DNA from 3 places in the Exiguobacterium sp. s46 genome. Region 2 is predicted to be linked to each of the others. Evidence: predicted binding sites of a transcription regulator. Region 2 holds the regulator's gene; each other region holds the start of a gene.
The links. The regulator Rex, encoded in region 2, represses fermentation and respiration genes when NADH is low (regulators of the CRP and FNR family bind a similar motif). The targets are predictions, from matches to a motif close to TTGTGAAATATTTCACAA.

Region 1 (11,003 bases), on a different contig from region 2:
ACGCGTTCAATTTCGGACTCCCAGACATTGTTGCGGCGAAGAAGATCTTTAATCGTCCCTGGAGTAGTCGACGATTGGTTCAGACTATTGCGCAAATCATGGATTTTAGACGTTGAAAAGTAATATTGTTCGATATAACGATTATCTTCATACAATAAGAGACCACGAACCGCATTAGCACGATCTCGATTGTGTTCGACCAACTGATCTACCTGATTGATTAACGGTATATCATGATCCTTCATTTGCTCGGTCATCGTTGCAATCGTCCGATAACCGGATAACGCATAGATGATCGGGATAGAGGCGAATAAGCTGACCAAGAAAATCAGCAGAATACGCTGACGCCAAAGAGAGTGCATGCAATCATTCCTTTAAATAAAAGACATGTCATAAGCTTAACTACTATCGTAAAAAAAGTGAAGCCTGTCTATTTTTTGAATAGGGATAATGACTGAAAAAGTGAATAATACTCATAAAAAAGCAGGAAAGATGATGCAATACGAGAAGCTGTTTTAAGAAGATGAAAAAAGCACAGCTAAGCTGCGCTTGGTGTTAAAACGAATACGAATGTTCCTTGTAATTGCCGAAGACAGTATGGATTTCCGAGAATGTAACGAATGCATTCGGTTCGACAGAAGAGACGATTTCTTGCAAACGGACGATTTCATTATTTTGAACGACGACATATACCATTTTTTTCGTTCGGTTGGAATATCCTCCACGTGCATCGAGAATCGTGACACCACGACCGAGTTCTTTTGTAATGACTTCATTGATTTCATCTGCTTTCTCACAAATGATGATACATTGCTTAGAAGCAGAATAGAAACTGTAAACCGTCTGAAGGGCTTTGGCACGAACAAAGCTCATGATGAGAGCATACATAACGTGTTTAAGATCAAATACCCACCATACAAGGATGTAGATGACAAGATCTTGCATCAGAAATATACGAGGAAGTGGCCAGTTATGAAAACGAGCAAAGAAAAACTTTCCGAGAATATCAAGCCCTCCAGTTGAAGCACCACCGAAGAAGATCAATGCCATTGCAAGACCAGAGACTAGACCAGCAAAGATGGAAGCGACGAGTGGATCGTTTAAAGATTCCGGAACGATTTGAGTCGGAATCCAGTCAATTAAAAAGGAAGAAGCAATGACGATAATTCCAGATAAGAACATGAATCGTTTGCGTAGGAAACGGAAACCTAAAAGGAAGAGGGGAATGTTTAAGAGCAATTGCGTTAATCCAATTGGCGTGTGGAAGAGCTCTTGAATAATGAGCGTGATCCCCATGATACCGCCTGATCCGATATCATTTGGAGATAGTAGTAGGCTGATGTAAAGGGAATACAGCAACGTACCAATGATTAAGAAACTGATTTTTTCAACTCTCTTTTTCTGTGGGTGTGTTGTAGTCATGGCAATATGATGAGTGACCTCATGCTCCTCCTTCTGTGAGTATCTGCATGCAAGAGTACGCTCATATGCATAAAATTTCAACCCTTCTTATGAAAAAAGATGAAAAAGGGTACGTTTTTTTAGGAAGGTGATGAAAATGAAGAAAATGTTATGGATTCTTGGTTGTATCTGCTTAGGAATACTAGTTGGGATTCGTCTTTTCGAACAACCCAATGAAAAAAATCAATCATCCATTTGGCATGATGGTGATCTTGTAGCGAGACAAGTAGGTGCCTCGATGATGAATACGGTAGCGGTTCGTCAATTAGCCGAACAACTTCCGTTCTCATCAGAATTAAAACAGGTAGATGTCGAAGGAGAATCGTTACGTCTTGCCTATGAAGTGACAGGAAAAGAGCGACAAGCTTGGATTGGTACCGATACCGGAACACTACAAGTGAATCAGGATTTTTTGAAGGCTCGGTTATCTAAAGTTCTGATGCATCATACGCTTGTTTTATTTTCAACGATTCCTGATTTAACCGATCTTGAAATTCACTACACGGATCCGTATTCAGGTGCAGATTTTACGATGGACCGGAAAACATTCGACGCCTACACTCCGACCGATATCGAACGAGCTACTTCATCTTCTAGACGCTTTAATCGGGTTGTCATTGATGGTTATGTGCTCGATGCATCAAGGCGAAACACGTTCTTTGAACGCTTCGCATCACGACTACGAATTCAAACTAATTAGTTGTATAAAGCAAGAAAAGGCATTTTTCACAATCTCGACACAATGATATCGTTTACATCTCGTTCTTTTATAAAAACGATAAAACAGGTCTATTCAATACTTGAACATCTTTTAAGATGGAAGTATGATAATAAATGAACAAACATTGTGAAGTGTTGAACAAAAGAAAGAGAGGTTTCTACGATGAACGAGGTAGAAGCATTAGAAGGATTACGGAATAAAGCAATCAAGTCGACGCGCATGCTACAAATGCGTCCTCTCGAGTACTTAGTTCGTGCCATGCTAGCAGGAATTTTCATTGGATTTGCAATTATTTTTACCTTAAAAGCAATTAACGGTCTATATATGGCGGAGTCACCTGTTGCGACACTTGTCGGTGGACTGACCTTCGGAGTGGCACTCGTCCTGATCGTTTACGGTGGGGCAGAGCTGTTCACAGGAAATACGATGTATTTCACGACGGCGACGATGCGCGGCTATACGACGAAGATGGATACGATGAAGGTCTGGTTGATCTGTCTGATTGGAAATGGACTTGGAGGATTAGCGTTTGCGCTACTCTTTTCTCAAACAGGAATCATCCAAGAGCTTGGTATGAACAACTGGTTATTTTCTGTCTCAGAAACGAAGATCCACCATACGACGTGGGAAATCTTCACACGAGCTATCTTCTGTAACTGGATGGTCTGTTTAGCGATTTTCATTCCAAAGAACATGAAGAATGAGTTGGCGCAGATCATGATGATGATGGTACTCGTCGCAGTATTCTTTGCTTCTGGATTTGATCACGTCATCGCCAATATGGCATTGTTCTCCATTGCGTTAGTCGTACCACATCCGGATACGATCACATTTGCCGGAGCGATGCATAACCTGTTGCCAGCTTTAGCTGGGAACATCATTGGTGGAGCAGTCTTCATGGGAATGATCTATACGTGGCTGAATAAAGAAAAATTAGAAGTAGATGAATCACGTCAATCCACGACAACTGTTCATATTGCTTCGAAACAAAATGCATAATCAAAAAGCAGCTGTCGCGACAGCTGCTTTTTTCATTCATTCCATATGTTGAAAGCGATCGACGTCTGCAGCCAGTTCTTCGTAAATCGTCTCGACGATTTGTGCATCATCGAAGAGCCCGAGGACGTTATCGTCCGGTAAGGCGTCAACAGGAGACGTAAAGTACAGAACGGCCGTCAATAACAATTGTTCCTGCTCCGCATGCATTTCGAATTTTTTCTGATAGAGAGCACGAAGCATTTCAAGCAGTTGTTTTAATTGAAAATAAAGGACGAGTTCTGCCTCGCGTTCGATGTCCGAGCTTTCTGTAGACGCGATATCTTGCGTCAAGTGCGCAAGTCCGATTTCTGCTCGAACTAACAATTCTTGCTGTGCTTTTTCATCACCAACGAGGTCGAGTGCCTGTCGGTGAAAATACGTATAAGCCGATTTAAAATCGCCGGGTGTGAATTCCATGGTGATGCCTCCTTCTCTTCTCTTTCTAGTTTCGCCTTATTTCTTGCAAAATTGCAACTATTTCGTGAAAATAAAGATACAAGAAAGGGGATTACATAATGCCGACACAAGCAGAATTACAACAATACGCGTCTTTAGCCGTGCGTACGGGAATTAATCTACAACCAGGACAACAACTCGAGGTGCGTGCAGGAATCGAAAATTTGCCGCTCGTTCGTGAAATCACGCGTGTCGCCTACGAAGTAGGAGCTACGCAAGTATATGTACAGTGGTCAGATGATGAGATGACGAAAATCCGTTATTTCGATGCACCGGAAGAGTCGTTTGATACGTTCCCGGATTGGTTAAAAGCACGTTACGACCAACTGGCAGAAGAAAAGACAGCGTTCTTATCGGTCGTCAGTGAAGATCCAGATTTATTGAATGGCGTGGACTCGAGCCGAATCGCACGTGCGAATAAAGCAGCCGGTGTCGCTCTTGCTAATTGGCGGAAGTTCGTCATGAGTGACAATGTCAGCTGGTGTGTCGTAGCAGCACCTTCTGAAAGCTGGGCGAAGAAAGTGTTCCCTGATTCAGAGAATGCTGTTGAAGAGCTCTGGTCAGCTATTTTAAAGGCTACACGTGCCGATCAAGCGGATCCGGTCGCTGCATGGGCGGATCATGATCATAATCTGCGTTCAAAAGCAAAATTCCTGACAGAGAAGAAATACAAAACATTGCACTACACAGCTCCAGGAACAGAATTATCAATCGAATTACCAGAACGTCATGTTTGGTTAGGTGGCGGTGGTCCGAATGCAGATGGTGTTGATTTCATCGCGAATCTGCCGACAGAAGAAGTGTTCACGTTACCGAAAAAGACAGGTGTCAACGGACACGTCTCGAGCACAAAACCGCTTAGCTATAGTGGGAACTTGATTGATGAGTTCACACTCTGGTTCGAAAACGGAAAAATCGTTAAAGCGGAAGCGAAACAGGGTCAAGAAGCATTAGATGACTTGATTTCACTTGATGAAGGTGCACGTTATCTCGGAGAAGTTGCGCTCGTGCCGCACCGTTCGCCGATTTCTGACTCGGGTATCCTATTCTATAATACATTGTTTGATGAAAATGCTTCGTGCCACTTAGCGATTGGTCGTGCGTACTCGACGTGTCTCGAAAATGGTCCAAGCCTTTCAGCAGAAGAATTAGAAGCACAAGGCGCGAACGACTCGATGACGCATGTCGACTTCATGATTGGATCAGCGGATCTGTCGATTGAAGGAGAACTTGCAGACGGAACGCGTGAATCAGTCATGCGTGACGGAAACTGGTCAATCTAAACGAACAAAAAGGTGAGTCCGAATACGGAACTCACCTTTTCTTGTAAGATTCTTGTTATGCTTCTTCACCGATAATTTTCACTTCTGTCTCAAGTAAGATACCGAATTTTTCTTGAACCGTTTCTTGGACATGACGAATAAGCGCGATATAGTCGGATGCTGACGCATTCTCGACGTTGACGATGAAACCAGCGTGTTTCTTGGACACTTCAGCGCCACCGATGCGTGTTCCCTGTAAGTTGCTATCTTGAATCAGCTTCCCTGCAAAATAGCCTTCTGGACGTTTAAAGACGCTACCACAAGAAGGGTACTCGAGTGGTTGTTTCGTTTCTCGCTTATGCGTCAAATCATCCATGACTTCCTTGATCAATGCTGGGTCACCCTCTGTTAACGCAAATCGACCTTCGAGGATGATGTATTCTTTCTTTGAGAAGCAACTCGTCCGGTATCCCAGTTCGAGCTCATCATGTGAAATGTTCAATAGTTCTCCTTGTCGTGTCAATACAGTAGCGCTATGGAGACAATCCTTGACTTCACCACCGTATGCTCCCGCATTCATGATCAATGCGCCACCAATCGTTCCTGGAATCCCACAAGCGAATTCAAGACCGCTGAGCTGATGCGCGTAAGCTACACGAGACGCTTCGATGATTGCTGCGCCACTTTGAGCGACGAGCTCATGTCCTTCGACCGAGATATCGGTTAACTTCTCAAAGGAGAGGACAATGCCGCGAATGCCGCCATCACGTACGACAAGATTCGATCCGTTTCCAAGCAACGTCAAGGGAATACCTTGTTCGTAAGCATATCGGACGACAAAAGCTGTTTCTTCATAAGAAGTTGGGATGATGAATAAATCCGCGATTCCTCCCATTTTTGTATACGTATGATATTTTAAAGGTTCATTGATTAGTACGGACTCTTTTGAAATGCCTTCATACAGTCCCGTCATTACTTGTTCAGTCATTATGGTCTCAGTCCTTTTCGTGAATTCCTACCCAGCGCTCATGCGCTCAAAATATATTTTAACATTAATCGTGCGGTCGTTGTTCAACATACTGTTCCCAAAATACCGACTTATGCCGGGAATTGCAAGCACTAGGGAGTGAATGTCATCGATTAGTAATGAAAAATGTCACAGGAAAAGCAGGATCAGGAAGAGGAATGAAGCGAAAAGAACTCGGGAAAAGAGAAGTATAGAAGGAGGCGATGACGATGGAAAGTGAACGTTTATGGATGCGACCGTTCGAAGAAGAGGATTTTAGTTTTTATAAGTCACTTGTCCAAAATGAGCAAGTCATGCGTTATATCAATGGAGGCACTGCCTTAAGTGAAGATGAGGCACGAGAGTGGTTCGAACGGCAGTTGGAGCGATATTCGGATGAGCGACAAACTGGTTTTTTACTGTTGTTCATAAAAGAAACGAATGAACCGATTGGCTTTGCCGGATTATTGATGCAGGAAGTGGATGGGAAAGAAGAGTTAGAAGTCGGTTATTGGCTCGAACCAAAGCACTGGAAAGTCGGTTATGGTCGCGAAGCAGCAAAACGATTAATGATGGAGGCGTTCAATCGAGGGCATGATCGAATCATCTCGATCATTCATCCCGATAATCGTGCTTCGCAAAATGTCGCTCGTGCCAACGGGCTGAACTGGGAAAAAGATACGATTTTTAGAGGTATTCCCGTCACGATCTACGCAGGACAATTATCACGACTTTGTCGTAACTAAAGAGGAGAGCTTTTTATGTACGAATTTGAATTCGAGTCTTTTCATCACATGACACCTGATACCTTATATGCACTTTTGAAATTACGAACGGATATCTTCGTCGTCGAGCAGGAGTGCGCGTATCCGGAGCTAGATGATCAAGATCAACAAGCGACACACCTAATCGTACGGAGTGAGAGCGGTCAAATCGTCGGATGCCTTCGGATGTATGATCATCCGACAAAAGGAGTAGCGATTGGACGGGTAGCTGTTCATCGTGATCACCGATCGGTTGGGTTAGCGAGACAAATGATGGAGAAAGCGATGGTACATTTGCAGAAAGAAGCTGCGATCTACTTACAGGCACAAGCACACCTAGAAGGGTTTTACGGATCGTTTGGTTTCGAAACCGTATCCGACCCTTATTTAGAAGATGATATTCCACATGTGGACATGCAGTTTCACGTAAAGGATTCGAAAAAAGACTTCACGTCAACGATGGATGAACCGATGAATAAGTAGAATGAACTTTTTTCGGAGGTGGATCAGTCATGAAGAAAGTGCTGGTCATTTTCGCTCTTAGTCTAATCGGTATCCTATCTTTAGGAGTCGGTATTTCGTATGCTCAATTGCAGGGAAACTATCGTGACTCGGAAAAAGAGTTGATGACGATTTTAGAGCGGCAACATGATTTATCAGCTTCCTCCTTTCTTGAAGTGCGCGCATCATTCTCTTTACGACATCGACAAATCATACACGTTCGACTTCGGGGTGAACCTGCCATCACATACGAGTTCATTCAACCAAAGGATGAAATCGAATACCTGGGGTCTGTCGGAACAAGTGTTGAAAAGACAGGAAAACAAGATGCCGTCTTTCGAAACGCTCATTTAAAAGTCGGTAAAAAATAAAAAATGGAGGATCTTCCTGAAACGACGGAAGATTCTCCATTTTTTGCTTTCAAGACGGTAGGATATTGCGTACACTACGAAGAGATACTGGAATGAGGAGGTCGAGGGAATCATGTGGAAACCCTTTATAAAAAATCAATCAATTGCACCGGCGTTACAAGCCTTCCGGGAACTTGACATCGAAATGTTTCGGACACATGTTGCCCAACTGAACGATGCGGAACAACAGGCCTTACAATTCATTAAGCGGGCGCTAGAGCAGGATTCACCTGCTCATTTAAAAATAGCGCTTGAAATGAAACAACCACTCGTCGAAGTCGATCGTCTGTTTCAAACACTCGTCACGTGTCAAAATCGTCAGCAGTTACTCGAAATGCTGCTAGCATACGGTCTGGACGTCAATCAAGTCTATACACTTGAAGGGCATCGATCGATCGTCCGCCAACCCCTTCACTTTCCGGTAGGTCTATATGCGGCGCGCCATTCCGAGTTGTGGGTACTTGTTGCTGAAAAGCTGGACTTTACTTATACGATGCATCTTCAACGCAGTGATCAATTCATGGAGACGCATGAATTGAATCTGCTGGATCTCGTCTTATTGCTCGATATCGAAGAAGAGTTGACGGTTCGAGTGCTTGATCAGCTGTGCGAATGCAAGGCGACCGTTGGACTTGCAGAACGATTACAACGTCCCGCTTCACCATTGTTACTAAAGACGATTGAGGCGGATGCCTATTTGCCGACGTTTGTTTATGCTAAACATTATTTCCCGTTTTATGCGCTGATCGGACGACAAACCGTACTGTTCCAATCTTTATTGAACCGTGTGATGCAAGCATCCATTGCTTCTGAAATGATTGAAGATGCCTTGCTTGCTTTTCATAATCACCAACCCGGACTTGCCTTGACATGGGGAGATGCCTATATCGAACAGTTATACGAGATGGGGCTAGTGCTTCGTAAAACGGGTCATGTTGATTTTCGGGAAATGGATGAGGAGTATGTGTTGCCTGAATACAAGGGAATCGTCAATCGCCTAAATGATTAACGGAGGTTGATCCGTACTGAACGTATGCCAATGAGAGGTTAACTGGATATCGCAAAACATCGAGGGATGATACAGGCGTAATACATCTTGTTGTGTTGAGAGAAAAAAGACTTCAAACGTTTGGATGTTTGCACGTCGTAACTTTTCTTGAAATGCATGGAGGATGCGGCTACCGTATCCTTGACGTCTCAGCTCTGGTAGGCACGTGATTTCAAGAAGACGGATATTCTGTCCCTGCTTTTGAAATAATAGTGTACCGACGATCAGTTGCTTATCATAGACTAAGTAAGGAATCGCTTTTCGTTGAATCAACTTGTCTAAATCAGATATCTGATAAGGAAAAAAGTGATGTGTTCCTTGAAGGGCATCGTTACGAAGTGCGAGATAAGTATCTTGATTCTGTGCATGAACAGCTTTCAAACGTAGCGTAGCAGGCTGTCCTTCTGAGAGTCCAATTAAACGAAACTGTTCGGCATATAAACTATAACCAAGCTCTTTCCAAATCGAAGTTAAAGAAAGATCATGCGGCGGAGAGACTTGTACATGTATCTGCCGGCATCCTTGTCGAACGGCATGTAAGTGTAGCAAAATAGCCAGACGACGAAAGGCTTTGATGTCATGAAAGGCGCTGTTCATAAAGTGAACGACGTCATGCACGACATGATATCCGAGCGTCGCTTTCACCTGACCGGATTCGAGGTAGACCCATTGGTAATCTTCAAGCGGCTGAAAAAATGAAAAATCATATGCCTTTTGATGGTACTGTAGAAGTTGATGGACGTGTCGCCTTTGAACATGAGACAATTGATCGTAATACACAATAGGCAAATTAAGTTCCTCCTTTAGCAAAGTGAAGTTGAAAATATCTTGCTTTTATATTACAGGAAATAAAAGGTATTTATATCTTCTGTTTCAAACAAAAAGTAGATGGATTCCTGAAGATAAGAAAGAATCGAGGCAAAATTATCATGAAGTATCTTTGGATCGTCATCGGGTTATCGGGCTTTTTACTCAGTGCGGATACATTGGTAGCCGAAGCACGTGATTACGATGAACCGGGTGTAAGCAGTTCGACGACATATGGCAATCATGGCGCGGAGGATCATATCATCGTTGATCGGAAGGAACCGATCTATGAAGGCTTCGATTCACCGAACGACATGGCATTCCTATTCGCTTGTATTGCACTACTCGCAACAGTCGGACTTGGCATCGTCAATGCCTCCGATTAAGATGAATCTGACTAATAAAAGGCAAGTGACGATTCCATCGTCACTTGCCTTTTATTGTCTACTACGTGTGATTAAAAAGAATCTACTCTTAGAAATGAATTCGCTTTTTTCGACCAACGCGTGCCATTCGTTCGTGTTCTTGTTCGAGTCCAGCGCGTTCGAGGAGATCGAGGTAATAGCGAAACGGAGTAGAGCGATGCGAAAAATATGGTATATATTCTGTGAACAGCATCGTCTCCGCTCGATCTAACGCGCGTAGGGAAATGAGAGCATGTAGCTCTGCGAAACGAATTTCTTGATAGGTGGATAAAGCGTCTGTATCAATCCGAACATGCGACTGTAGTTTTTTTGCATGCGCATTCAAGCAATGGATGTATGCTTCTTGATGTTCTGGTTTCTCGCAATGGGCAAGTACGGCAAGCAAAAGATCACTGCGCTCGGTATCGACATCCATCGGAACTTTCAACGCTGTATAGATCGCGCGTTCCATCCACTCGACACCATGACTATCATTTTTATAATAGCCGACTAATTCTTGAAAAAAATCGACTTGCGAGACTTTCAATAATCGAAACGGATCATTACTTAAAAATAAAGGTTCTTCCCCGGCTGCCGACGAAAGAAGAAAGAAAAATTCCTCAAAGGCAATCCGGGTTCCGTTTTTACGATGAGCATAATGGCGTAAATGCTTCAACAGACGTTTTGCGGTGATATACCAATTCTTTTGTTCGCGAAGCGGTACGATCGGATTCGGCTCAAGGTACTGGAGATCGTATGCTAATTGAATAAACCGTTCCGTCTGAGCAATCGTCTGTTCGACGGTCGGTTGTTCCTGTTCTTTTTGCAAATCCTTATACTTCATGAACTGTGTCAACATGGCGTCAAACTCTTTCTCTTCGATGACTTGTCTCGGGAGTTGACGATAGATTTCGACGATGATATCGCGAAGGGTCGTATCGCCATATTGTTCTAGTAAGAGTCGCAGTTTCCGTATTCTCATGATCGCCCTCCTTCGCAAGAAAAGCACAGTACAACATTATTCAATTCCCGCTTTTTTCATAAACCGAACCTCTTCATTTGCGCTTTTTAGTCAGAGACGACTATCTTAAATAAGAAGACTCATTACAGAAGGGGACGATTACA
Region 2 (11,003 bases):
GCAATCGTCTCGATGCTCGGGCTACCATTCTTCCTCTTAATCGTTCGGAAAGGAGGGCGTGCTTTCTCATGATGGAATCTCGTTTACGCCGTCGCCAGCAACTGACGTTTTGGACGTTACTGGCACTATTGATCGCAACACTCGTCGTCAGCATCGGTCTTGGACCTGCTTCTCTCTCGTACGATCGTTTACTGCCGACGTTACTTGGAAACGGATCGTTCAAAGAGGAGTTCGTCCTCTATTCGCTCCGCTTACCCCGACTGCTCATCACCGTCATGGCAGGAATGGCGCTCGCCTTATCGGGTGCAATCCTTCAAGGGATCACCCGCAATGAACTCGCTGATCCTGGTATCATCGGCATCAATACGGGAGCTGGCGTCGCCGTCGCCTTTTTCTTCCTGTACTTCCCGACCGATGTCGGGTCGTTCATCTATCTGTTACCGATTGCTGCCTTCTTCGGTGCACTCGTCACCGCGACAGCGATCTACCTGTTCTCGTACGACCGCGTCCAAGGACTCCAGCCGATCCGCTTGATTTTGACCGGTGTCGGCTTCTCGATGGCACTGTCTGGAATCATGGTCATCCTGATTTCATCGACGCGTCGTGAAAAGGTCGACTTCATCGCCAAATGGCTCGCCGGTAACATTTGGGGAACAGACTGGATCTTCGTCTACTCGCTGTTACCGTGGTTACTCGTCTTGATTCCGCTCACGTTCTATAAAGCGAATAAGCTCAATCTGCTTGCCTTGAATGAACCGGTCGCGATCGGTGTCGGTGTCGCGATTGAAAAAGAACGGATCCAACTCTTGTTGACAGCCGTCGCGCTTGCCGCTGCTGCCGTCTCTGTCACCGGTGGGATTTCCTTCATCGGTCTGATGGCGCCGCATATCGCCCGCGCGCTCGTTGGACCACGGCATCAATTCTTCCTGCCAATTGCCCTCTTGCTCGGCGGCTGGTTGCTTGCGTTCGCTGATACGATCGGGCGCAACATCGCGGGACCAGACGGTGTACCGGCTGGGATCGTCGTCGCCTTGATTGGAGCACCATACTTCATCTATCTCCTGTTGAAGAAATAATCAAAAATCCGCATCAATCAGCGTCTTTTGCTGAATGGATGCGGATTTTTTGCTTTACCGTTTCCACCACGCACGTTCGATTTCTCCCATCGAGACGTACGCGGGATCGATTTGTTTGGCTAACCGGTTTAGTCGAGTGACACCTAGACTGACTCCACCAACCCAAAAGAGGAAGATGACAAATAAATAACCAGAGGCACTTGGAGTCGACTGCATAACAAAGTAAATCAGCCCCGCTACGACATAACCAATGATTGTCAGACGAGCGACCTTTTGAACCGTTTGTTGATAGATAGTCGGTGTTAAATACGACTTCATGAGCCGTAGCCGAACAATTTCTCGAGCGACTGCCGTCGCGCAAAAACAAGAGAGCATGATTGGGAGAAAGACAGATGCAATTGACGTCATAAACCAAGCAAATACTGCACAAATTAATCCAGGAATCAAAAAGAAATAGGCGACGACACGCACCGGACGTTTCATTACATTCAGACGTGCTTGTCGCTCGAATAGGTGTTCCATTTCGATGTTCCTTTCTGTCTGACGAAGCGGGCTACTTCTCCGTCACTGATATAATCGGGATCACGCGCTCCGTCGCGTCGGATGATCCATTCGCTGATGAAATAGAGCGGTGTTAAAATCGTAAAAATTGCCACAAGCATCTGCCAGAACGGTCCCTCGATCGTCTGGGTGATGACGATCGTTAAGATCGCATACAGCAGGACGTGACTACCAATGCGTAGTAAAAATTGGCGACGGACCTGCGCTTTTGAGATATATCCGTCTAAAATTTTTCGTTTTTTTAGTTGGTAGCGAAAATCAGAGCCGAGAAAAAGGGCTGGAATCGTCAAAATCAACAAGGGGATATCGGTCCACTCGATCAGGATACCAACTGTTATGAATAAGAGCACGTTCCAGTACCAGCGTGTGCCGAGCCACTCGACATCCCGGTACGCGAGCGCAAGTTTTTGTAGACGTTCTTCACGAGCCGTTTGCATAGTACCTTCTCCTTTAGCGCGCTTTGTGAATTTCTTTTTCCGTGATATACGTTGGATCAATCTTTCGTGAGATGAACTCTAACGTTTTTCGACAGATCCAGTAGAACGGAATGACGATGATGATCAGACCGAGCAAAAAAGACGTGTTCGGTCGATCGGCTGCCCAGACAATTAGACCGGCAAGCGCTCCGTATTGTAAGATACCGATCAACACATGCACGTGATAAAGCCGTCTTGCAGAAGTCTCTGATGTATATTCCGCAACAAGCGCGAACCGCTTGCGTTGTACGAACATATCGTAGCCAAAATACAATAACGGGACGATCATCGCGTAGATCGGTTTCTCGAGTGTGTTACTGAGCGCTAAGAATGCCGCAAGCATGACCCACATGCCGGTCTGTGTCTTTTGGTGCATCTCTTTGTATAGCGCCGCTAAGGCATCCGTTTGTGTATGTACGTGTTCCATGATCATCCACCTCTCTATACTGTTATATACTTACATTTTACTGGATCGGTTTCATCTGTAGTACGAATTTCAAAAAAAAAGATGTCCTACCGCTTAGGGTAAGACATCTTCCATGAAGACTACGCACTGACCTGGATGATCAGATAGATGACGCTATAGGCAACGATCGCGAGCGGTATCATCGCGACACCGATCAGCCAGCCGTTTTTGTCGCGGATACCGAGATATAAGACGAGACACCCTACAATGAAGGCGATTAAGGTCGTGAACGGATTCATGGTTGTTCCCCCTCTGACTTGTTTCTGTTCTTAAAATTCCCCCTCTTCTCGTCTCATAAACCCTTCAAGGCGCTTCGGCACGCAAGAAAAGCCAGACGGATTTCCGCCTGGCTTCATCTTTTGTTTCTTATTTTTTCGTGATGACGACTGTTTTCGTAACAACGTGTCCACCGAGGTCCTTCAGTTTCAAGTTGTACGTGTTTTTCCCCTTCTTGAGCGTCACTTTTTTCGTGATTGTCTTTTTGAAGGCTTTCATCTCGTACGGCTCTTTGAACGTCCGGCGGTATTCCGCGCTACCGTTGAAGTCAAAGCGTAATTCGCTGTAGTTATCGCGAAGAACGATCTTCATCTCAGCTGTTTTTGTTTTGCTTGAAACGGTTTTTGGTGCTGTGACGCGAATCGTCGGTAATTCTGTGTCGATGATGACTTGACGACTGAACGCCACACGGTTTCCTTTACCATCGTACGCTTCGACCTTGAATGACTTGACGCCATCCGTCGTATACGTCACGTCGTGGCTGAACGCATAGTTTTGTTGGGCCGCATCGAAGCGAAGTTTGACAGATTTACCATTGATTTTGAACGATTTGATGCCTGATTCATCAGAGACGTGACCTGCGATGTTGATGACTTTTGATGTCGCAAGACCAAGTGCGACTGGTGTATCGATTTGAACGTTCGGTACCGCTTTATCGACACCTGTCGTGTTGACGTCTTTTTTCACACTGTTTCCTGCATAATCCTTCACGACGAAGGCAATCTTCGCGCGCTCTGGAAGATCCGTCAACGTGTACGCTTTTTCTGTTGCAGCAAGCGGTTGTTTCAAGACACTCTTACCATTGACGAGAATATCGTATGACGCGACACCTGTTCCTTGGTCACCTGCTGTCCACGAGAGCGTTGATTTCGACGCATCCCACTTCACAGTTGCAGCTGGTTTTTTCGTATCGATATAGACTGGGAAGAGATTCGACTGCCATTTTGCATTTGGATAATCGATCACGGATTTGACTTTGTAGTAGTAAAGACCATCCTTGACCGGTTTCCCGTTGATCGTTCCGTCCCAAGCAGCGCTTGTGACTGGTGTGTATCCGTCCTCTGAACCGCTATCGTAGTAGTTCTTGACGACGTCCGTTTGCGTATCGAGCTTCTGAAGCGTTGCTTTATTCCGGTCAAGAATCGAGTACTCGACTTTTTTCGCATTACGGAGGAACGAGATGATCGGGAAGGCTTCATCTGCGCTACCATCGTTGTTTGGTGAGAACGAAACTTTGTTCGCGACGACATCTCCAGCAGCGTTTGCGCCAAGGAATTCGAAGTTATCCTTCACTTCTGTCGCTAGACCTGTCAAACCATAGAACGTGTTGTCTTCATCGTACAATGGTGCGTCTAGAATCGGAGCTTGATCCCATTTTCCTTTAAAGCCAACGTAAGGAACCGTCAATTCTGGATTCTTACTCTTCGTATCGATCAGACGGACGAATCCTTCGACGAAGTAGCCGTTCTCAAAGACTTGTTCGAGCGGAAGTTCGTTTGCCCAGTCCGTTGTATCCTTCAGATCGACCGATACACTGACTTTCGTTGAGCTCTTCGGATTAATCGAGACCGAACTTGCTTTCTTCGAGCCAACTGCGAATGAGATCGGATATGTGCCTTTGTTTGCATCCACTGTACCGATCGTTCCCTTTTTAAAGATGCCGTTTGCTTCGAGGAAGTTCGATCCTTCTGCACCGAGATCCGATTGAACCGTTCCGGCTAACTTATATGTCACTTTTTCACTGCTGTAGTTTTTCAAATCAAGCGTGAACGTGAACTTCTCGCCGACTTCCTTCAAGGATGCCTTACCTTCACCCGACTTCGTCTCTGTGACGACGACTGGTGTCTTCATGGCAGCACGAAGATCCATCAATCCAGCTCCCTCACGACGTGGGGAGTAGAAGTTGCCTGTTTTTAGCTGCGCATTGTATTTTCCTTGATCGAGTTGCGGACGCGACGTGTTCATCAAGATGTTCTTCGCGAGCTTAACGCGTGTCGCACCATCGACTTTAAAGTCCTTCGCGATCCGTTGCATGACGAGTGCCGTTCCACCAGCAACGTGTGGTGCCGCCATCGATGTTCCACTCATGACACCATACTCATTATCGTTGAGCGTTGAGTAGATTTTTCCACCTGGTGCCGTGATTTCTGGCTTGAAGTCAAGGCTTGGTGTGACACCCCAAGACGTGAAGTCAGACATTTGTCCTGCGACCGGGTTATCGGCTGAGACTGCTTTTCCGTCGAACGTGACAGCGATTGCCTTGCCCTCTTTTGCTTTTGCTTCAAGATCGTTTCCGTCTGCGATGCTAAGCGTGACGAGTGGAATCGTCGGATTGTTGAGCGCCATGCTGACGTAATCCCCATGATCGACTCGACCGCGGACGATGACACCTGCTGCCCCTTGCTTCTCAGCTTCTGCTTGGATCATACCGTAGTTGAAACCACCGTTACGCACGACGAAGACGACTTTCCCTTTGACGTCTTTGCCTTCGTAGTTCGAAGCTTGACCGTCACCGACATAGACGACATCTTTCTTCTCTTTATCGAAGACAGCAATCGGATTCGGTGAATCTTGTTTTTGGTATGCCAAATAACCAGCATCCTGACCGTCAATCGTCAGCGCCATGCCTTCGAGTGTCAATTTCGTATTTTCGAGTGATGCGACTTGGAGTGCTTGGCTCGTTAAACCTGGGGCACCGACGACACCGATATCCGGGTTCGCTGTGTACGGGTTACCTGCACCATGACCTGCGAATGCCGAGTTACCAGCAGAAATCGCACACAAGATACCGTTGTTCATCGCGTTGACGATTGCACGTTGTTCTGGATCATCTGCATTGACGAACGATGCCGTCGATCCGAGACTCATGTTGATGACATCGGCTCCGAGTGCAATCGCATCATCGATCGCTTTAATGTAGATATCGCTGAATGTCGATGGCATTCCTGGATCGTTTCCGAAGACTTTCATCGCGAGGAGTTGTGTTTCCGGAGCGACCCCTTTGATGCCGCCGTTTGCTTCATCGCCGTTTGCTCCGATCGTACCCGCGACGTGCATCCCGTGCATCGATGCGCCCGCACCTAAATCACGGATTTCGCTATCGTGATCGGCATAGTTATAGCCGTACGGTACTTTTTCCGTGAAGTATTTTCCTTTTAAACCTTTTGTTTCTTTCGCACTATCGACTTTCGAAGAAGTCAAATCGATCTTCGTCTCAGGGCTCAAGACCATGTCCTTATGCGATGGATCGATTCCCGTATCGATGACGGCAACGATTGTTCCTTCCCCTTTAAAACCATAGTCCTGCCATGTTTCCTTCGCATTGACCATGTCCTTGCTGTACAGCATGTCTGGCTTTGCACCTTTAGCAACTTCCGGACGCGCGTATTCATGGGCGATATGTACGCTCTTGACTCCGTTGAGTTTTTTAATGTCTTCGATGTCGCCGAACTTAACTTCACCACTGAATCCGTTGATGACGGTCGTGAAGCTCTCCTTATATGTAACGGGAATTGATTTTTTAGCGATGGCTGACTTGACCGATTTTTGGACGCTGACGAGGCGATCTTTGATCGACTCTTTTTCGGCATTGCTCAATGTGCTATACCGCTTGTTTTGAGCCTGGGCGATTTGAATCGCCGGCTTCTCTTCCATCTCGATGACGACACGGACTTTATCCGATTGTTTGTAGTTCTTCTCTTGCCCCGATTTCTTCAGCGAGAGCGCTTGCGGTTTTTGACCCGTTGCTTTGTCTTGCGACGACAGTGCACCTTGCGCACTGACTAGATTGGAAGACGTCATTAAGACGGCTGCCATAAGTGCAATCTTCTTCTTCATGCGTTCGTTTTCCCCTTTTCTGTAAAACCATAGTAGTACTACTGATAAAACAGTTAAACGAAAATTCTGTATATTTAGTTTAATGAATTTAATGGAAATAAACAATTTATATTTGTCTATTTTTTTAATTTATTTGTTTTACATGACATTTTATATTTGTAAGGAATTTAACTGGGAGTAAAATAAAAACTCCTCGACGCTTCGAGGAGTTAGATATTTGGTATTGGTGGAGACTATCGGGATCGAACCGACGACCTTTTGGCTGCCAGCCAAACGCTCTCCCAGCTGAGCTAAGCCCCCATGAATTATCTTTAGTATACGCATCACTAACTGCTTTATCAATATAAAAAGAACGCTTTCATAAAAAAGAATCCCTTCCAAAATCGTCGGAAGGAATTCACGATTCATTTATTCAATTCACGCATCAAGTCCGCCTGTCGTTCAAGCTCTGCCTGTTGCTCGAGGATCAAGACCTTTTTGTACGTCCGCGCAGAAATCAAGATGCTGATCTCATAGAGAACGAACAATGGCACCGAGATCATCAAGTGTGACGTCACATCCGGCGGTGCGATCAATGCCGCAACGACGAACAGCACAAAGTACGCATATTTCCGATTCTTTCGCATGAAATATGGCGTCACGAGACCAAGACGCGTCAGGAACATCGTCACGACCGGCAATTGGAACAGAAGACCGAACGGCATCGTCAATCGGATTAAGAAACTGAAGTAGTTCTCGACTCCAATGACTTGTTCGATTCCGAGCTCTTTCCCGAGATCTGTTGAGACTTCAAGCAAGAAGGGAAGCAACCAGAAATACGAGAAGGCTACGCCAGCCAAAAATAGAAAGAAGATGACCGGAATATACGTCAATGTCGCTTTTTGCTCCTTGTCATAAAGTCCTGGTCGGACGAATGCCCAGAGTTGATACATCCAGAACGGTGACGCTAAAATCAGCGCAATGATGAACGCAAGATTCAAATACAACATTAAAGGATCGGCGACGTTGAAGGCATTCAAACCGATGCCGAGCTCTTTTAAGTCCGCTTGCAAGAAGCGAACGAGCGGTCGGACGAGCGGAAATGCGACAGCGAACAGGACGACGACGATGATAAGCGACCAGACGATCCGCTTGCGCAGTTCGTCAAGGTGCGACGTCATGCTTTGCTCTTGATCAACCGTCATGATTCAATCACTTCTCTTTCGGTTCGTCCTTTTTATCGTCGTCCATGATGCCGTTCGTGGCATTCTTGAACTCTTTCAATGTCTGACCCGCAGCGCGTCCGAATTCTGGTAACTTCTTCGGTCCGAAGATGATCAACGCGACGACCGCGATTAATCCGATGCTCGCTGGTCCGATACCTAGTGTGAGCGGGATAAGGTTTTCCATTATGATTTCACTCCTTCAGCTGATTGCGAATAATGCTTCATGAAATAAACTAACGACTGCAACTCGATCGATAAATCGATGTGATGGACCCGGACGCTCGCTGGCACGTTCAACCGCGCTGGCGTAAAGTTCAGGATGCCTGTCACACCATACTCGACTAACTCATCCGCTACTGACTGTGCGAACTGCGATGGAACCGTCAAGATGGCAACATCGACCTGATTCGCTTCGATTTGTTCTTTCATGTCCGAAACATGATAGATTGGAACGTCATGCGTCGTTGTTCCGACCTTCTCTTCGTCCGCATCAAACGCAACGACTATCCGAGTACTATTATTCTTTAAAAAGTTATAATTTGCAAACGCTGTTCCGAGATGACCGACCCCGATTAAGGCAACATTCGTCACCTCATCTTGATTCAAGGTTTTGCGGAAAAACGTTAAGAGATGTTGAACGTTATACCCATACCCCTTCTTCCCTAATGCCCCAAAGTAGGAAAAATCGCGACGAATCGTTGCTGAATCAACCTTCACCGCCTCGCTTAACTCAGCAGAAGAGACGCGGAGCTTGCCTGAATTGTATAAACTTTGGATGAAGCGATAATATAGCGGCAACCGTTTTGCTGTCGCTTGTGGAATTTTTGTGTCTGGTCCATTCATCCTGCAGTTCCCCCTTCGGCCACATCCATCGTGGCACCCAAATCTTTGCAAAAAGCTTTCTACTCTCCTTGATTGTAAACCACTTCACATAGAGTCACAAATAATATATTCCGCAGGACCTTGCGCTTTTGTTCGTGATAGACTAAAGGGTGGAAGGATGGATGGAAATGATACTCTTACAAGTCAATCAACTCTCGAAATCATTCGGCGTCGAGCCGATTTTAGAAAATATCAAACTGGAAGTACAAGAGCGAGATCGGATTGCGCTCGTCGGACGAAACGGTGCCGGTAAATCGACCTTGCTCAAAATCATCGCTGGTGAACTCAGTCATGACTCGGGCGACATCATGAAAGGCAAGGATGTCAAAATCGGTTATCTCGCGCAAGACAGTGGTCTCGAATCGAATGAGACGATCTGGAACGAGATGCTGACCGTCTTCGAACATCTCCAGGAACAAGAACGAACACTGCGCCGGATGGAAATCGAAATGGGCATGGAGCATATCTTGAACGACCCGGTCGCTTACGATCGTCTCTTGAAGACGTACGATCAAGCGCAACACGACTTCTCAGAAGCCGGTGGTTATCAGTTCGAAGCGAATATCCGCTCCGTTTTGCACGGCATGCGCTTTTATCCGGATGATTACTCGCGCCGGATTCAGACATTATCCGGTGGTCAACGGACACGGCTTGCCTTAGCAAAGATGCTCCTGCAAGCACCAGAGCTCCTCATTCTCGATGAGCCGACCAACCACCTCGATATCGATACGCTTGCTTGGCTTGAAAGCTACCTCGGTGGTTATCGTGGTGCCGTCCTGATCGTCTCGCACGACCGGTACTTCCTCGACCAAGTCGTCAATGTCGTCTACGAACTGTCGCGCAATGTCTGTCGTAAGTTCACGGGGAACTATACGAAGTACTTGGAGCAAAAAGCGGCCTTATACGATCAGGAAATGAAGCAGTTTGAACAGCAGCAAGAAGAGATCGCGAAGATGCAGGACTTCATTCAACGGAACATCGCCCGGGCGACGACGACAAAACGTGCCCAAAGTGTCCGGAAGCGGCTCGAGAAGGTCGACCGGCTCGACCGACCAGATGGGGATGAGCGTAGCACGGTCCTGTCCTTCCCGATTGAAAAACAGAGCGGGAACGACGTTCTTCAAGTCAATCAACTGGCGATCGGTTACGAAGAAGCTGTCTCAAAAGACATCACGTTCCGCTTGCAACGCGGTGAATCGCTGGCACTCGTCGGACCGAATGGAATCGGAAAGTCGACGCTCCTGAAAGTCCTCGTCGGCCGCTTACGCCCCCTCTTCGGTGATTTCCGTTTCGGAACCGGCGTCTCGATCGGATATTACGATCAAGAGCAGGCGGAACTCAATGATCGGAACCGTGTCATCGATGAGATTTGGAACGAATGGCCACTGATGCGTGAACAAGAAGTCCGGTCCGTACTCGGGCAATTCCTATTTAGCGGTGACGATGTCTTCAAGATTGTTCATGAGTTATCCGGTGGCGAACGCGGACGTCTCGCGCTCGCGAAACTGAAACTCCGGAAGACGAACGTCCTCGTCCTCGATGAGCCGACGAACCACTTGGATCTGGATTCGAAGATGGTCCTTGAAAACGCGCTCGTCGACTACGAAGGTACGCTGCTATTCGTCTCCCACGACCGTTACTTCATTGACCGGATCGCGACCCGCGTCATCGAGATGAGTGAAGCCGGCGTGACGGAATACCTCGGTGATTATTCGTACTACACGGAGAAGAAGGCGGAGCAAGAAGAGATTGCGCGTCTTGAAGCCGAGGAAGCAAAAGCCGCAAAGGTCACGGCGTCGAAGACGATCGACAAGGAAGCACAGAAAGAAGAACGCAAGCGCCGTCAGCAGATCGAGCAACTCGAACAAGACATCGAGCGGCTCGAACAGCGTTCGGCAGAAATTGAACAATTGCTCTGTGAACCGGAAGTCTTCAACGATATTCCGAAAGCGACAGCTCTTTCAGCAGAACGTGACCAAATTGATGTCGATCTACTCGAATTGATGGAACGATGGGAGAACCAACACTGATGCGGACGAAAAGCTTTTTCATTAACTTGATTCAAGGACTGCTATCCGGCATCCTTTATTTCGTACCGATGTATGCAGACTACGTGTCCACCTTCATCCGGCCGGATGCTTTTAATGCCGCGCTTCCTTTGTTCCTCCTGATTTCTTGTATGATCGGTCTCGTCATCCAGACATGGAGCGGTCTTTTCGTCAGT
Region 3 (11,003 bases), on a different contig from region 2:
GGCTGTCGAAGCGATCGCGTTCGGAACACCAATCCTTGCCGTTGATTCTTTAACTGGTGACGGATTAGAGGAGTTGCGTGAACAGTTACAAATCAAGCAGACAATCGTGTTAGTTGGGTCGTCCGGCGTCGGGAAGTCGACGCTCGTCAATGCTTTAGCTGGAGAACAGTTAATGGAGACGGGTGGCGTACGAGAAGACGATGAACGCGGACGTCACACGACGACACATCGCGAACTGAAACGACTATCGAACGGTCTATTGCTTGTTGATACACCGGGGATGCGAGAATTGGCCTTATGGGATGGCAGTGACGGTTTATCGTCGACGTTTTCCGATATTGAGGAGCTTGCTGAAAACTGTCGTTTCCGAGACTGTGAACATGATAAGGAACCGGGATGTGCCGTTCGGATAGCTTTAGAAGATGGCACACTAACTGCTGAGCGCTGGAACAGCTTCGTCAAGCTAAAACGAGAAATCGCCTATGCGGAACGCAAGCAAAACGTGGCGTTGCAGGCGGCGGAGAAAGAAAAGTGGAAAAAAATCCACAAGCAGGCCCAAGCGCATACGAAAGTGAAGTATCAAAAGCGATAATACGATTGATATATGAAAAGCATCTGCAACGGAAAAAGGAGTCTCTTTTTCTATGCAGATGCTTTTTTCTCGTTATTCTTTTGAAAGTGATTCATTTGTTTCTGTATGGAACGGCACGTTACCCGTCAACGCATCAAGACGATGTAAGTCGGATTGAATCGCTTCAGGGTCACTTCGGCGCGCGTTTCGTACCGTGGCCGTTCCGACCGGATGATCGTTGAATCCAGTCGTTAAATCAAACGTCCGATTCGACAGCCGATCGGTAAAATAACGATCGTGAGAGACGAAGATGAGCTCACCAGGGAAAACATCGAGGGCGGCTTCGATTTGTTCACGAGTCGCAAGGTCCAAATAGTTCGTTGGTTCATCGAGAATAAGCAAGTGAGCACCAGAAAAATACAGACGTAAGAAAGCGATCCGACATTTCTCACCCATACTGGCGTCGGAAATCGACCGGTAAACATCATCGCGACGGAATAAAAAGCAGGCGAGCAACGTCCGGGCGTCCGTTTCACTCATCGTGCCGTACTCAAGTAACGCCTCTAACAACGTACCGGATGTCGGTAAGTGGGAAAGGGCTTGTGAAAAATAGCCGGTCTTCAATCGAGGATGACGGATTACGTTCCCTTGATGAGGAGCATATTCGCCCTCGATGAGACGCAGTAAGGTCGTTTTCCCGCTTCCATTCGGTCCGATGACAGCAATTCGGTCACCACGTTCTACCGTAAACGAAACGTCGTTTAGGATCGGTTTCGTCTCATGCACGAATGAGACACGTTCGAACGAAATCAGTCGTTTCGCACGAATTGCTTCATGTTCGAATGCGACGTGAACAGTCGGTGCAACCTGTGGTTTTTGTACACGATCCTCGAGTAGACGCTCGAGTTGCTGCTCTTTTGCCTTGACCTTCGTCGCATGTTTAGCAGCCTTCTTTTTCGCATACGGATCCCGTTCACTCGCTTGATTCGAGGCTTTTTGATGCCATTGCCGGTATCCTTGAATCATGCGTGTCAGCTCTTTACGGGTGCGTTCTTGTTTTTCGTACGCTCGTTGTTGCGACAGAGCTTGATGTTCCTTTTGTTCTTTATAGGACTGATAGTTTCCGCTGTATCGCGTTGCCCCTGATTCGGATAATTCAATGACGGCATCAGCCGTTGCGTCGATGAAGAATCGTTCGTGTGAGACGTAGAGAATCGAGGTCCGTGACATGTTGACCCATTCCGTGAGCCACTCGAGTGTCTCTTGATCCAGATGATTCGTCGGTTCATCGAGAATGATGAAATCAGGTCGTGACAGAAGCAGGCAGGCAAGTTGGAGGCGCGTCTGTTCACCACCGCTTAAACTGGATGCTTTGTGTGTCCAGAGTGCTTCCTCTAATTTGACTTCTTTTAAGACGCGTGCTGCATCTGCTTCAAGCGAGAAGGCGTCCTGATCGAGTGCTTGTTGATAGATCGTCAAGTCACCATTCATGGCATTAGCGCGAAGTTGATAACGAACCGCATCCGCTCGTTCGACGACATCAAGAACGGTGTGATCGCCCGCTACGAAGTGTTGTGATAGTAGACCGAGTTTTTTGTAATGACGCTTGATCGAACCGTCAGTCGGCTGAAGTTGGTCAGCGATCAAGTGTAACAGTGTCGTTTTTCCGATGCCGTTCGGACCGATTAAGGCGACATGTTCACCGGTATGAATATGAAAAGAAACGTCCGAGAAAAGACGTCGTTCGTCGTAGTCCATCGATAGGTGTTGGATCGTAAGTGTTTCAGTAGGCATAAAAGCAGCTCCTTTAGTGTTCATTTCCGATAAGATGAAATGAAAAACACACCATCCGAAGCGAGCGGATGGTGTGCCGGAGTGTAACTCAAAGAAGGTGCTGGCCAGAGGTTGGTCACACCGAAAAAGAGCAGACTCGTAGCGTCAGACATCCGCAACTGCATTGCGAAAGAGATGATTTCATTCATCAAGCGACGTGTACGAGTGATTGCTTCATTTCGGTGTTGTACCTCCTGTTCATAGTCTATGCCGTCATTGTAACAAACTGGAAACGTTAACACAAGTACGATTCAAGTAAGGTTTGCGCAGTATCCGTTTCTTCTGATGAAGGGGGAAGCACATCAGTTAACGGATATGCATGACCGAGGTTTTCCCACTTATAGACACCGAGTTGATGATACGGGAGTACTTCGACGCGCTCGACGTTTCCGAGCGTCCGGATGAACTCGCCGGTCTGACGGAGGAAATGTTCTGACATCGTAATACCTGGAACGAGGACATGGCGAATCCAGACGGGAATGTTTCGCTCGGCTAGGCGTTTTGCGAAGGCGAGTGTATTGGCGTTACTCCGTCCAGTCAAGACGCGACAAGCGGCATCGTCGATATGTTTGATATCGAGTAGTACTAGATCTGTCGCATCGAGAATCGCATCGATGTTTTTCGGGACGACGGATCCCGCGGTATCGATGACCGTATGCAGTCCATGGCGTTTTGCTTCTGTTAAAGCAGCCTCCAAGAATTCAGGCTGAGCGAGCGGTTCACCTCCAGAGAAGGTGATTCCGCCACCCGTGGCCTCGAAAAAGGAGCGATAGCTGATCGCTTCTTTTACGACTTCGTCTGCTGAGACACGCCGTCCGCAACCGAACTCCCATGTATCCACGTTATGACAGTATTGACATCGTAGTGGACATCCTTGCGTAAAGACGATGAATCGAATGCCAGGACCATCGACTGTTCCACATGATTCAACGGAATGGATCATACCATAGGTCATCCTGCTCACTTCCTTTCACATACTACACATCATTTTAGAGAGAACCGTGGAACGTTCGATTGATGACATCGATCTGTTGTTCACGCGTCAGTTTAATGAAGTTGACGGCATAACCGGATACCCGAATCGTTAACTGTGGATATTTTTCTGGATGCTCCATGGCATCGAGTAACGTCTCACGGTCAAAGACGTTGACATTCAAATGGTGTCCTTTTGAAGTCGTACCACCCATATATCCGTCAAGTAATCCGACTGTATTGCGAATGCGTGTGTCTTCATCCTTACCAAGTGCTTTTGGCACGATCGAGAACGTGTAGGAAATCCCGTCGAGCGCATGTTCATATGGTAATTTTCCGACAGATGTCAGTGCGGCGACAGCTCCTCTAGTGTCACGTCCATGCATCGGGTTAGCACCCGGTGCGAATGGTTCACCCGCACGGCGTCCATCTGGCGTATTTCCTGTTTTTTTACCGTAGACGACGTTTGAAGTAATCGTCAGGACAGACTGCGTCGGAAGGGCATTGCGATACGTTGGATGTTTACGGATTTTCTCCATGAACAGTGTGACGAGATCGACCGCCATCTGATCCACCCGTTCATCGTTATTCCCGAACTTCGGAAACTCGCCTTCGATCTTGAAATCAACTGCAATCCCATCCGCATCTCGGATTGGACGAACTGTTGCGTAACGGATGGCGGATAGACTGTCAGCGACGACCGATAAACCAGCGATACCGCATGCCATCGTCCGTAAGATTTCTGGATCATGTAAAGCCATTTCAATCCGTTCGTAGCTATACTTATCATGCATGTAGTGGATGACATTCAGTGTGTTGACGTACAGTTCTGCGAGCCAATCGAGTTGACGATCATAAGCCGCCATGACGGTTTCGTAATCGAGTACTTCATCGAGCATCAGTGGTGTAGCTGGGGCAACTTGGATTTTGAGCTTCTCGTCCATTCCGCCATTGATCGTATAGAGTAATGCTTTTGCCAGGTTTGCTCGCGCACCGAAGAACTGCATCTGTTTCCCGATCTTCATCGCGGAGACACAACAAGCGATGCCGTAATCATCTCCATAAACCGGTAACATCAAATCATCGTTTTCATATTGAATCGAGCTTGAAACGATCGACATCTTCGCACAGAATTCCTTGAATCCGCGTGGAAGCTGAGTAGACCAGAGAACGGTTAGATTCGGTTCCGGTGCCGGACCAAGTGTCGAGAGAGTGTGTAAGAAGCGGAATGAACTTTTCGTGACGTTTGATCGTCCATCTTCACTCATTCCACCGATTGATTCCGTTACCCACGTCGGATCACCTGAGAACAGATCGTTGTAGTCTGGTGTCCGTAAGAACTTAACGATCCGAAGCTTCATGACGAAATGATCGACGAGTTCTTGTGCAGTCTCTTCCGTCAAGCGACCAGCCGCAAGATCACGTTCGACATAAATATCAAGGAACGTCGAGACTCGACCGAGTGACATGGCTGCCCCGTTTTGCTCTTTGATGGCAGCAAGATAGGCAAGATAGACCCACTGGAATGCTTCTTGTGCTGTTTCTGCAGGGCGGGAGAGATCGAAACCATAGCGAGCTCCAAGCTCGGTCAATTCCGTTAATGCGCGCAACTGTTCATTCATCTCTTCACGGTCGCGAATCATCGATTCAGATAAGAACCCGCCACGTGCCTTTAAATCCTTCTTACGTTCTTCGATCAAGCGTGCCGTTCCGTACAAAGCAACACGACGATAGTCACCGATGATCCGTCCGCGACCATAAGCATCAGGTAATCCGGTGATAATACCGGCTTTACGTGCAGCGCGCATCTCAGGGGTATAGGCATCGAAAACCCCTTGGTTATGTGTCTTCCGGTACTCGCTGAAAGTTTTCGTGACGGTCTCGTCTGCTTCAAAGCCATACGCAGCTAGGGCATCATTCACCATCCGAATCCCACCGTTCGGATGAATCGAACGTTTAAACGGTTCGTCTGTCTGTAAACCGACGATTTTTTCGAGTGAACGATTCAGATACCCTGCATCATGCGAGAGGATCGTTGATGGTGTTTTAGCATCGACGGCATACACACCACCACGTTGTCGCTCTTCATTCGTCAGCTGTAGAATTTGTTGCCAGAGACGTTCCGTTGCTTGCGTCGGACCGACTAAAAAGTGATCATCTCCTGTATATTCCGTGCGATTGAGTCGGATGAAGTCTGCGACATCAATCGTCTTTACCCATTCACCAGACGTAAAGTTCGTCCAAGCACTCGTTTTTTCTAATAACATGGATACCACTCCTTTAATATTGAGCTAATCATCAGTTCCTTATGTGAATAGTGTAACAAAAGGAAGGGGTGATTCCCTTTACGTTCATGTGAATGTTTTAACAAGTGGACAAACGTTGATATGACGGGCTTTCTTTATTTCTGTATTCATATGAAAATAGTTTAAAAAAAACAGTTTTAGATTGCTAATTCAAGGTTTTTTGGAAACTGTATGAGTTGATTTGAAAAAGATTCACTAGAACAGTTGAAACTGTGAGGAATGTCACGCTACGGTGCCTTGTATTTTTAAGACGTATCGTTGACAATGAAAAAGGGAATATAGAACGTGGAGGTGTGCCAAATGGAGTATGTATCATTAACACAACAAGGAGAGTATCAGTCAGGAGACTGGGTCTCGCTGAAAATCGGATCGGACGGTTCAACGCGAACGGGAATGATCACGGAATTCGAAAATGATGGATTCTGGATTCGGTTTGAAGATGATTTTGATTATGAAGACTTTATCGGCTATGATGAATCGTATTGGATTGCGCTTGTTCGTCGTCCGGTTGACGTAAAAGCGACGTATGCGAGTCTTGCGGAGTACCCGGCACTCGCTGCAGAATTACAGGATCGTGTCATCCAAGGATTCGAAATTTTAGAAGAAGAAGCCGGTGAAAGCGAGATTCGATTCCATATTCGATTGCTCGACGCAGGAAATGAATATACACAGACATTACGGGGATACCGTGATGCATCAGGAGATCATGTCGAATACGTAACGGCATGATGGAATTAAGAGAGTAGGAGAAATCGTTATGAACTTTACAAAACCATTTTTACAGGAAGCATGGGAACGCGCACGCTTTACGGAGTTGATGCCTGTTCAAGAACAAGCGATTCCGTTGTTGCGCGAAGGAAAAGATGTCCTGGCGGAAGCGCCGACAGGAACAGGGAAGACGCTTGCCTATGTCATTCCAGCTTTAGAAAAGATTGAAGTAGAAGAACCACACGTGCAAGTAGTGATCACGGCACCAACACGGGAACTCGTCATGCAAATTCATCAAGTCATTCAATTGTTTGCTCAAGGAAGTGGTATCAAATCCGGTGCATTCATTGGTGGTGTTGAATTAAAACGACAATATGAACGATTGAAGAAAAAACCACAAATCATTGTTGGAACGCCAGGGCGTCTCGTTGAGTTGATCGATTCGAAGAAGCTGAAGATGCATAAGGTGAAATTGATCGTCTTGGACGAAGCGGATCAAATCTATGAGAGTGGTATGAGTGACTCGGCGACGCGAATCGCAAACAGTGCACTACGCGATCGTCAGTTAGCATTCGTCTCCGCGACATTACCGGAACGGACAGCAGAATGGGGACGGACGCTTGCAAACAACCCTGAGACGATTCGAGTTGAGCGTGCCGTCAGTACACAAGTGACATTCGGTTATTTGGAGACTTCACGTCGTCAGAAGCCGGAATTGTTACGTCGTCTGGCGAACATGCAAGGATCAAAAGTACTGACATTCATTAATAACCGTTCCTTCCTCGGACCATTGAATGGCGAGTTGAGTAAATTCTCATTGAAATACCGGATTTTAGACGCTGAAAAAGGCAAACGAGAGCGGATGGAGACATTGCGTTCTTATAAAAAGGGAGAGTTTCCTTTACTCGTCACGACAGGTCTTGCGGCACGTGGGTTAGATATCGAAGCAGTCACGCATGTCGTCCATTATGATTTGCCGGAGTCGCTTGACGATTTCGTACACCGTTCAGGTCGGACGGGACGTGGAAACGCGAACGGAATGGTACTTGCTCTTGTTACGGATCAAGACTTAAAACACTTAAAAACACTTGCGAAGCAAATGGGCGTCGAGATGGAAGCGATGGAAATTTATCGTGGGGAAGTCATTCCAAAACGTGAATTCACAGCACCTCAGACGATTAAACGACCGGCTACTCCTCACCGGAAAGGGCGATCGAAATGAAGAACGATCGAAAAGTAATTCCGTTTCCGACGACGGTTTCTGAAGCGGAAATGAATGCAGCCTTGAAGAAGATGTATCAAGAAGCAGCGACAGCGCGTAGTACGGATTGGGTCGCTTTCATTGAAGAGATTGCGACGGAGGGACGTTGGTATTTAAAAGATGCTGAATTGTTCCGGGACTTATTCGTAGATTGGGCAATCTTCTATGAGACGGATGATCAAGGAAAAACGCCGCACGGTCGTTTTCTTGAGCAGGTCAAAGAAGAGTTATCGCCTAGCCTCTACCGCGCCTTGCGTGGATTAGCGGACCCGATGCCTTCGTTGTTTCAAGTCGAGGCGGATGGTGTCGTTGATTTAATGTCAAAACAGACGTATCAAACGGATTTGTCTGAGATTGAAGTCGAACCAGGTGATTTGTTGATTGGAAAACTGCTCTACATTTCTGGGAAATGGCGCTTTGCGATTGCCTATATGAAAGTAGCGCGCGCACTGGTACCAGAAGTCCTCGCTTTGTTGACGGACTTCGTGGATGAAGTAGGAGAAGACGCGTTGCTTCGTCAGTATCCAGAATTTTGTGCGGAATTGATTGACTTACTCCTCGATATCGAAGAAGGCAATATTTCACCGAGACCAGAAGAATAATTGAAAAAACCTAGAATACATGACCTGATTATGGTCAACGTATTCTAGGTTTTTTTCATGAATCTGCTCGATATAGGGCGACATCGTTTTTATCCCGATGTTTCACGCGATACATGGCAAGGTCGGCTTGCTTTAAGCATGTTTCAAGATCAGCCTTATGACACGCGGTCACACCGATGCTTGCAGAAACGAATAAGGATTGTCCTTTATAAACGTAAGGACGTCTTAAAAAGTGTAAGAAGGATTTACATTTTCGACGTAAGGACAGTTCATCATCGGCGTGTAAGAGGATCGCGAACTCATCTCCACCAAGTCGATACACCTGTTCTAAAGAATTCGTATGCTCGCTCAATCGTTTCGCGACTTCGATCAATACGTAATCACCTGCTTCATGACCATACGTATCATTGACTTGCTTAAAACCGTCTAAATCGACTACCGCAAGATAATTCATCTCGAGGAGATGGTTTGAAAAATCTCGCTCCAACGAACGACGGTTTCCGATACTTGTCAAGGCGTCATGGTAGGCGTGGTATTCGATCCTTTTTTGCCGGAGCTTTCGTTCAGTGACGTCATGTAAAATCGTGAAACGTCCCATCGAGGTGGCAGCAATCTGAATCGGAATATCAATGATCTCATACTTTCTGTGTTGTTCATCTTCATACTCATCGATATCTGTCTCAAGTGTTTCTAATAAGTGACGCATCGTACGAGGTATATGTTCAATCGTCATGTCGGGTAAATGAAACAGACGTTGGGCAGCTAAATTTGCGTATAGTGCCGTTCCAGATTGATCGAGTCGAATCATCGGGTCAGGATGACCGAGAAAGAGTGGAATGACTTGCTGTTCACTATCTTTGATTTGTTGTTTGCGATGTTCGATGCGTGAAGCGAGTTGTTCATTCCGTTCGTGTAATTGTGCAACGATCAACCTATGCTGACGAGCAATCAAGATTTGTCGAATGATTAGTAAAACTAAAATGATGAAGATATCGAGCTTCCCGCCTTCTTGTTCCACCATATAGTGAATGAATAAAGGAACGGCCAGTAGAGGGAGCCAGGAACGGGGAATGACCTTCGTTCGAGTGGTTCCTTCTTCAATATGATCAATATGCCATAAAATAGCTGCACTTTGCGCCAAACGGATCAAGATCGGGAAAAACAATAGATAATTTGCTGAGAAGTCCGGGAAATAAACACTTGAGACTTCGTAGATACCGCGAATGAAAATGGATAAGAACAATAAGAATAATGCCATCCTTGATACCCAATGAGTTTCTTGAATGAACGTGAAATAGAAGAAGACGAATAAACCGAGTGATGTATTCGTAATGACGATGATGGCATAAGGAACAGTTTGCAGTCCCGGATTCGTCAATTCATTGAGGACATGAAACGCAACAAGTGCTATGAAAACGACGATGATCGCGGCATCGACGAAAGCGAGCACGTGTTGTCCGAGTGTCCGTTTTGTGATGATTCGGTAAAAAATCGCGTATAAGAATACGTAATGAGATATTGAAAATAAAATCAGGCTATAAATAGATGGAACTGGAAAGTCTGGATCGAAGAAATGTAATGTCTCAAGAACGGAACCGATGCAGGATAAAGCCAGTGATCCTAAAGCGATCAGCCAAAACTTTCGTCTGGGTACGACCAATGTTTGTTCCTTACGATAAGCAGTAAGAATAAAGTAAGCAATCAATCCAAGAGAGGCATACTGTAGTACTTGTTCAACGATCCGATTAGAGATGGAAGGAGTCCATGTAGCAAGGATCATTAGAGCAAAAGATATGACGAGCATGGCAGGAAACCAACGGATGAAATAGTTCGATTTAAGCATGAACTCCCTCCTAACGTTTAATTTGAGTAGCGAACAAAAAATTGTTTTTTTCGGTCTTCTTAATATGGTACATGGCTTCATCTGCTCGAATCAATAATTGTTCAGAGCTTTTACCATCTTCAGGGTATAAGGAAATTCCGATTGATGGTGTGACTTGAAGCGTATGTGTCTGGATGTAGAACGGATGATTTAGAACTTCGAGAACGTGTTCGGCAAACTGGCGTGTTTCCGAAGCAGATGCCTGAATGAAGATCAAGAACTCATCTCCTCCAAGACGTGCAACGAGATCAGTTGACGTCGTCATCGATTGAAGGCGGCTCGCCGTCTCTTGTAAAACGAGGTCACCAACATCATGCCCATAAGTGTCATTGATTTGTTTGAAACCGTCTAAATCAATGAATAGTAAGGAGCCGTATTCTAACGTCGGCAGAGTCAGATAAAGTTGTTCCTCGAAGTAACGCCGGTTTGGCAAATGCGTGAGCGAATCATGGTACCCCATACGTTCTAGCCATACTTCCTGTTGATAATCTTCCGTGATATCCGCCAAGATGACGAAATAGCGTTGTTGATCCGGAATATCGATGATTGTCGTATTCAAAAAGATTTCCGAATGTTCCTCCGTGGCCGGTACATGTAGCAAGTGAGAGGGATAAATCAGCTGCGCTTGTTGAAGTAATGGAATGAGTCGATCGAGTTGTAGCCGTTGGCTCGGTCCGAGCGGTAAATCGCTCCATCCAGCTTCGACAGCAGCTGGATTGACAGATCGAATCTGATACGTAGCATCGATTTCAAGAACAACTTCTGGATAAGATAGAAAAAGCGACGTTAGTTCTTTTTCGCGTAACTGTAAGAGTGCTGTCTTTTGATGGACGATGTCTTCTAGATTCGTTTGCAGTGCTGTTGTTTC

Region 1: a site for Rex is predicted at 2,307-2,324, ahead of KNQ08_RS15095 (formate/nitrite transporter family protein). Genes of this name have one in related genera too.
Region 3: a site for Rex is predicted at 5,730-5,747, ahead of pflB (formate C-acetyltransferase). Genes of this name have one in related genera too.

Annotation. Positions count from the first base shown of each region.
Region 1 covers NZ_JACSMY010000004.1:106,937-117,939, forward strand. Annotated here, with positions in the region: gene KNQ08_RS15080 (CHASE3 domain-containing protein) at 1-362, opposite strand, end outside; gene KNQ08_RS15085 (YitT family protein) at 556-1,422, opposite strand; gene KNQ08_RS15090 (hypothetical protein) at 1,559-2,161, shown strand; gene KNQ08_RS15095 (formate/nitrite transporter family protein) at 2,345-3,181, shown strand; gene KNQ08_RS15100 (YkvA family protein) at 3,218-3,637, opposite strand; gene KNQ08_RS15105 (aminopeptidase) at 3,736-4,959, shown strand; gene murB (UDP-N-acetylmuramate dehydrogenase) at 5,015-5,926, opposite strand; gene KNQ08_RS15115 (GNAT family N-acetyltransferase) at 6,175-6,690, shown strand; gene KNQ08_RS15120 (GNAT family N-acetyltransferase) at 6,706-7,191, shown strand; gene KNQ08_RS15125 (hypothetical protein) at 7,221-7,580, shown strand; gene KNQ08_RS15130 (hypothetical protein) at 7,693-8,628, shown strand; gene KNQ08_RS15135 (GNAT family N-acetyltransferase) at 8,617-9,447, opposite strand; gene KNQ08_RS15140 (hypothetical protein) at 9,597-9,860, shown strand; gene KNQ08_RS15145 (hypothetical protein) at 9,949-10,860, opposite strand.
Region 2 covers NZ_JACSMY010000001.1:2,221,721-2,232,723, forward strand. Annotated here, with positions in the region: gene KNQ08_RS11440 (FecCD family ABC transporter permease) at 1-72, shown strand, start outside; gene KNQ08_RS11445 (FecCD family ABC transporter permease) at 69-1,076, shown strand; gene KNQ08_RS11450 (hypothetical protein) at 1,131-1,598, opposite strand; gene KNQ08_RS11455 (hypothetical protein) at 1,565-2,074, opposite strand; gene KNQ08_RS11460 (hypothetical protein) at 2,088-2,540, opposite strand; gene KNQ08_RS11465 (hypothetical protein) at 2,660-2,818, opposite strand; gene KNQ08_RS11470 (S8 family serine peptidase) at 2,946-6,692, opposite strand; tRNA gene KNQ08_RS11475 (tRNA-Ala) at 6,917-6,992, opposite strand; gene tatC (twin-arginine translocase subunit TatC) at 7,097-7,876, opposite strand; gene KNQ08_RS11485 (twin-arginine translocase TatA/TatE family subunit) at 7,884-8,081, opposite strand; gene KNQ08_RS11490 (redox-sensing transcriptional repressor Rex) at 8,081-8,740, opposite strand; gene KNQ08_RS11495 (ATP-binding cassette domain-containing protein) at 8,908-10,809, shown strand; gene KNQ08_RS11500 (hypothetical protein) at 10,809-11,003, shown strand, end outside.
Region 3 covers NZ_JACSMY010000004.1:162,883-173,885, forward strand. Annotated here, with positions in the region: gene rsgA (ribosome small subunit-dependent GTPase A) at 1-592, shown strand, start outside; gene abc-f (ribosomal protection-like ABC-F family protein) at 665-2,365, opposite strand; gene KNQ08_RS15380 (hypothetical protein) at 2,386-2,553, opposite strand; gene pflA (pyruvate formate-lyase-activating protein) at 2,640-3,359, opposite strand; gene pflB (formate C-acetyltransferase) at 3,394-5,643, opposite strand; gene KNQ08_RS15395 (hypothetical protein) at 5,983-6,411, shown strand; gene KNQ08_RS15400 (DEAD/DEAH box helicase) at 6,440-7,612, shown strand; gene KNQ08_RS15405 (hypothetical protein) at 7,609-8,253, shown strand; gene KNQ08_RS15410 (GGDEF domain-containing protein) at 8,309-10,096, opposite strand; gene KNQ08_RS17050 (diguanylate cyclase domain-containing protein) at 10,107-11,003, opposite strand, start outside.